DNA from 2 places in the Pedobacter ginsengisoli genome. Region 1 is predicted to be linked to the other one. Evidence: riboswitches for the same ligand, from Rfam matches in the RefSeq annotation. Region 1 holds a riboswitch; the other holds the start of a gene.
What was found. A riboswitch is a leader RNA that binds a small molecule or an ion and turns the genes downstream of it on or off. The one in region 1 is predicted to bind S-adenosylmethionine.
Positions count from the first base shown of each region.

Region 2: it holds a riboswitch for S-adenosylmethionine, as region 1 does, so the genes downstream of both, metH (methionine synthase) here and CPT03_RS09525 (O-acetylhomoserine aminocarboxypropyltransferase/cysteine synthase family protein) in region 1, are expected to answer to the same signal.

Region 1 is NZ_CP024091.1:2,309,152-2,312,407, forward strand. Features, by position in the region: gene CPT03_RS09520 (trans-sulfuration enzyme family protein) at 1-1,060, shown strand, start outside; SAM riboswitch class I at 1,219-1,332, shown strand; partial or broken gene CPT03_RS09525 (O-acetylhomoserine aminocarboxypropyltransferase/cysteine synthase family protein) at 1,573-2,876, shown strand; gene metX (homoserine O-acetyltransferase family protein) at 2,898-3,256, shown strand, end outside.
Region 2 is NZ_CP024091.1:3,909,736-3,912,991, forward strand. Features, by position in the region: partial or broken gene murQ (N-acetylmuramic acid 6-phosphate etherase) at 1-77, shown strand, start outside; gene CPT03_RS16065 (hypothetical protein) at 84-653, shown strand; gene CPT03_RS16070 (Bax inhibitor-1 family protein) at 702-1,454, shown strand; SAM riboswitch class I at 1,828-1,937, shown strand; gene metH (methionine synthase) at 2,056-3,256, shown strand, end outside.

The sequences.
Region 1 (3,256 bases):
TGTAACTCCTCCAATAAATCTATCAACCACATTTCTTAGGGATGAAGACGGTGGCTACTCTGGTGGACACATGTATAGCCGAGTAAGTAATCCAAATAGATCAGCCTTGGAAAATGCACTTGCAGAATTAGAAAAAGGTGCAGAAGCCTGTGCTTTTTCTTCTGGAAATACTGCAGGAATGGCGGTTTTTCAGGCCTTAAAACCCGGAAGCCATATCATTGCACCTGATGATATGTACTGGGGCTTTAAAAAACAGTTGCAAACCATTTTTAAAGATATCCTTGAAATTGACTTTGTAGACCTTACTAGCCTTAATAATATAGAAAGGTTTATTAAAGAGAATACTGTTCTGATCTGGGTAGAAACTCCTTCCAATCCGTTATTAAAAATTACGGATATTGCAGGGGTGTCCAGAATTGCTAAGGAGAACAACCTTATCCTTGCATGCGATAGCACCTTTGCTTCACCTTGTTTACAAAATCCAATAGCCTTTGGCGCCGATATTGTAATGCACTCTTCAACAAAATACATTGGAGGTCATAGTGATGTACTTGGAGGTGTTCTTATTACTGCAAAGAAAGACGAATTCTGGGAAAAGATTAGAAATGTACAGCAGGTTGGTGGCGCAGTTCCTTCTCCATTCGATTGCTTTCTGTTAGTGAGAAGCATCAAAACTTTGGCGTATCGTATGCACGGGCACTGCAATAATGGAATGGCATTAGCACTACATCTTAATAAACACCCTGAAATTGAAGCGGTCTATTATCCCGGTCTATCTACCCATCCTCAACACGAAATTGCAAAAAAACAGATGGCAGGATTTGGCGGCATGCTTTCGGTATTAATTAAAGGAGGTTCTGATCAGGCCAGGAAAGTAGTTAATAAAGTTAAGTTATTTGCACAAGCTACAAGTTTAGGTGGAGTTGAAAGTTTAATAGAACATCGTGCATCTGTTGAAGGGCCGGATACAAAAACACCACAAAATTTAATTCGGATATCTGTTGGGCTTGAACATATAGACGATTTAATAGCAGATTTAGATCAGGCTCTGGCAAGATAGAGAGCTCTCATATTACCAAAAAAATAACACATATACCTAAAGATCAAATGGTTAATAAATATTCAAAATATAATTTTGGATATTTATTAACTTAAATCTACATTTGCAGTATCAATTAGCGAATGCTAATCAAGTCAACCTTCCTTAGTAAAAGGTTTGATTTATAAAGAAGTGGCGAGAGACAGGCTCTTTGACCCACTGGCAACCCTCCCAAAATGGAGAAGGTGCCAATTCCTGACCAAAAGACATGGTGTCATTTGGAAAGATAAATTGAAACAAAATGAAAATTGTAACCATTACTTCGAATCTGTTAAATTATTGTTGCCCGCAGCAGGCTATCTGCATGTGCTGTTGCATACTTTAATCTACAAATCTTCCTTTTGCATTTAACATTCATACGGAAGGCCCCTTGCAGGGGTACGCATAATAATCGTATACGTTTTCTAACTTAAAAATATCCTAAACGTATCCTAAAAAACAATTTACAGGAACCATTTAAACTAAATTATAACATGTCAACATCACATAAATTCGAAACACTACAAGTACACGCAGGTCAGGAAATAGATCCAACAACCGGATCCAGAGCTGTCCCAGTATATCAAACAACATCCTACGGTTTTAAAAACTCAGAACACGGCGCTAACTTATTCGCTTTAAAGGAATTTGGGAACATCTATACCAGGATTATGAACCCAACTACTGATGTTTTCGAGAAAAGAGTTGCTGCTCTTGAAGGTGGTGTTGCTGCTCTGGCTGTAGCCTCTGGTCAGGCTGCTCAATTTATTGCTTTAAATAATATCCTGCAGGCTGGTGATAACTTTGTGTCATCTTCGCATTTATACGGAGGGTCTTACAATCAGTTCAAAGTAAGCTTCAAGAGACTGGGTATTGAAGTAAGGTTTGCAAATGGCGATGACGCCAATGATTTTGAATCAAAAATTGATGCTAACACTAAAGCAATATATCTTGAAACTATTGGTAATCCTGCTTTTAGTATAGCTGATTTCGAAAAACTATCTGCTATTGCAAACAGACACGACCTACCTCTAATAGTAGACAATACTTTTGGTGCCGCCGGGTATCTGTTTAAGCCTTTAGAACATGGAGCACATGTAGTTGTTCAATCTGCCACAAAATGGATTGGGGGCATGGTACCAGTATAGGTGGGGTAATAGTTGATGGAGGAAATTACAATTGGGGAAATGGTAAATTCCCTCAGTTCACAGATCCCTCGGATGGATATCATGGCCTAATTTTTAATGATGTTTTTGGAATCGGCGGACCATTTGGAAATATTCAGTTCATTATTCGTGCCCGTGTTGAGGGTTTAAGAGATTTTGGGCCGGCTATATCTCCTTTTAATTCATTCCTTTTAATACAAGGACTAGAAACTTTATCACTTCGCGTACAACGACATGTAGATAATGCCCTTGCACTGGCAAATTGGCTAGAAAACCATGATGCTGTTAAAAGTGTAAATTACCCAGGGCTTGAAAGCAGTCCTTACCATGCTAATGCTAAAAAATATTTAACAAATGGCTTTGGAGCGGTATTATCTTTCGAATTGCATGGTGATAAAGAAAAAGCAACAGCATTGGTTGATAACCTTAAACTTGTAAGTCACCTTGCTAATCTTGGAGATGCAAAAACCTTAATCATACAACCTTCGGCAACCACACATCAACAACTAAGTGATGATGAACAAATTGCCGCAGGCATTACACCAAGCCAGTTACGTGTTTCTGTCGGAATTGAACATATAGATGATATTAAAGCCGATTTCGAGCAAGCATTTGCAGCAATAAAAAAATAAAAAAAGAACAATACCTAAAGAATGAGCACTACCGCCACATATACGCATACAAAGTTATTTAAACTGGAGAACGGCAAAAAACTACGCAAATTAGAAATTGCTTATCAAACTTATGGCAAACTCAATGCGAAGAAAGATAATGTAATCTGGGTATGTCATGCACTTACAGCCAACGCTGATGTTTTAGACTGGTGGAAAGGACTTTTCGGGAACAATGATCTATTTAATCCTGATGAACACTTTATCATTTGCGCAAATGTGTTAGGCTCTAATTATGGCACAACCAATCCGCTTAGTACAAATCCGGTAACAGGGCAACCTTACTACCTTGCTTTCCCTGAATTCACCATTCGCGATCTGGTAGCTGCTCATCACTTACT
Region 2 (3,256 bases), 1.6 Mb from region 1:
TAGATTATGAACATGCCGCCGACCTGCTTATCCGTTACGGAAGCGTACGCAAGGCGGTCGAATCTACTCATAAATAACCCAACATGCACGAAATAGAACCTTACTATCAATGGCGCGATGATTATATCGCGTCAGAAGATGAGCGTTCGCCATTCTACAACACTGAATATTCGGAGTTTTATTTCGATAAACAGCTGTATAATTTTCTTATTCACCCCCAGTGGGACGATTTCGGATCAAGCACCATGTACCTTAAAGTACTTTTTGTTGATTACGACAGAAATTATGCAATAATTGAGTTTATTGGCGAATGGAACGATGCTATTGGCAACGACATTATGCTCCTGAAGCGCGAAATCATTGAACTGATGATGGACGAAGGCATAAACAAATTCATACTGATCGGCGAAAACATACTGAACTTTCACGCTTCTGAAGATAGCTACTACGAAGAGTGGTTTCAGGAAGTGGAAGACGGATGGATTACAGGGGTTAATTTCCAGGAGCATGTGATCAATGAATTCCGCAGCAGTAATATCGATTACTACATCAATTTTGGTGGCGAACTTGACGATATGGCATGGAGAACCCTAAAACCACTCCAGTTTTTCAAGAAAGTTGAAGAAATCCTGACAAAAAGGCTAGGGGCATAGCTTTTGTTAGAATGAAACAATTTGTATCTTTAAATAAATTTAAAACACATGAATAATAACAATAATAATGATTGGTCGCAACAATCGGTTTTCGTAGAAGACTTAACCGGTAAGGTTGCCAAGAAATTCTTTGCGAATGTTTTTTTATGGATGTTTGTAGCACTAAGTGTTTCTACAGTAGTAGCATTTTATCTGGCTACCAATACCGAATTGCTTCGTACTTTTTTTGATGCTCAAACCGGAAAACCTAATATACTTGGCTGGGTAGTGATGCTTTCGCCTCTTGGAATATCATTGGTGATGAACGGAGGACTAAGCAGGTTGTCGTATGGTGCCATAGTTGGTCTTTTTATACTATTTGCGGCATTACTGGGCATAAGCCTTAGTTCTGTTTTGCTGGTATATACTTCTGCTTCTATCATTAGCTGCTTTGCAGGCGCTGCCGGAATATTCGGTATAATGGCATTTATGGGCTATACCACTAACGTTGATTTAAGCAAATTTGGCCCTATCTTAATGATCGGGGTTGTAGGCTTAATTATCGCAAGTGTGGCAAACATATTCATTCAAAGCGAAGGCTTTAGCTTGTTTATGGCTTATGCAGGTATTGCTATTTTTACTGCATTAACAGCTTTTCACGTTCAAATGTTAAAAAGAATTGGACAGGGAATAGAAGAAAGCGGCGCGCAAATGCTTGATACTGATGCTAAAAAACTAGCCATCATTGGTGCAATGTCACTTTACGTCACTTTCATCAACATATTCTTATCATTATTAAGAATATTCGGCGACAGAAGATAATAACCTGTTTGTTAAACCATATTGAATGAAAGGCCAAGCTGCTCAGCTTGGCCTTTTTTATGCTATCATTTAAATGTTAAGCCAAAAATATAGGTCGGTTAGGTAAAAAATCGAACTTTTTTCAGCGTTTATACATAACAAAATTGGCCACATATTGCTCCATCATTGTACAAACTCCTTCAAACCACTGTAATTCAATGTGTTCCAAAAGCTTAATTTTAACACATTTTTGCACGTTAAAATTTTGCTGTACAACCCTCAAATTCCAAAATAAAATTTCGATGCCTATTGCTAATTGGCTCTTCCGTACAATTTTATACTGCTTTAGCAGCCTAAATTTTGGAAATGATTTTTCTTTGTTGCACCTTTGTAAAGCTTATAGAGAAAGACGGAGGGATTAGACCCTGCGAAGTCTTAGCAACCTGTGCTTACAAGGTGCTACATTCTACTGGAGCCAAACCATCGGTTCCCGAAAGATAAGTTAAAAGTCGACACCTAAACCGGACTTTTCGAATAAGCTTTGTATGTAATAAGTTCGGCACTTGTTTAGGCTCAGCCTCTATCAACTTTAGCTTGTTACCTACTCATATTACTATTAAAAATGGACATTAGAGCAGAGTTAGAAAAACGTATCCTGATCATTGATGGTGCGATGGGCACTATGATACAACGTTACGTCCTTTCTGAAGAAGATTTCAGGGGCGAACGGTTCAAAGATCACCCCTGTGATGTAAAAGGTAATAACGATTTACTGAACATTACCCGTCCTGATATCATTAAGGCCATTCATACCGAATATTTAAAGGCCGGTACAGATATCATTGAGACCAATACTTTTAGTACCCAACGCATTTCGCTGGCCGATTACCAGATGGAAGAGCTTGATTATGAAATGAGCTTTGAGGGGGCAAAAATAGCAAAAGAGGCGGTTAATGAGTTCATGGCTGCCAACCCCGACAGGAAATGTTTTGTTGCAGGTGCTGTAGGCCCTACCAACAGAACCCTGTCTATTTCTCCGGATGTAAACGACCCGGGTTTCAGGGCACTTACTTTTGATGAGCTGGTTGATGCTTACTATGAGCAAATCCGCGGATTGGTTGATGGTGGCTCAGACCTGCTTTTAATAGAAACCATTTTTGACACCTTAAATGCCAAGGCTGCCATATTTGCCATCAAAAAATACGAGGAGATAATTGGCCGTAAAATAGAGATCATGATCTCCGGAACCATTACGGATGCTTCCGGAAGAACTTTATCAGGGCAAACTGCCGAAGCTTTCTTAAACTCAGTAATCCATGCCAATCCTTTAAGCATAGGTTTTAACTGCGCTTTAGGGGCAAAAGACATGAGGCCGCACATCGAAGAGCTTTCTGCCAAAGCAGGATGCTATGTTTCGGCATATCCTAACGCAGGCCTGCCAAATGAGTTTGGTGCTTACGATGAAATGCCTCATGAAACCGCTCATCTGGTAGAAGATTTTATTCAGCATGGTTTTGTAAATATTGTAGGTGGCTGCTGTGGAACTACCCCTGATCATATCGGTTGCATAGCCGAAAAAGCTAAAAATGTAGCGCCACGTAAAATACCTGAACTAGCGCCTCATATGCGTTTAAGCGGATTGGAGCCGGTTACCATAACTCCTGAAAGTATTTTTGTAAACATTGGTGAGCGTACAAACATTACAGGTTCTCCAAAATTCTCCAAGCTCATTTTAGGTGGGGATTTTGAAGCTGCACTGGCTGTTGCGCGTCAGCAAGTTGAGGGTGGTGCACAGGTTATTGATGTGAATATGGACGAGGGGA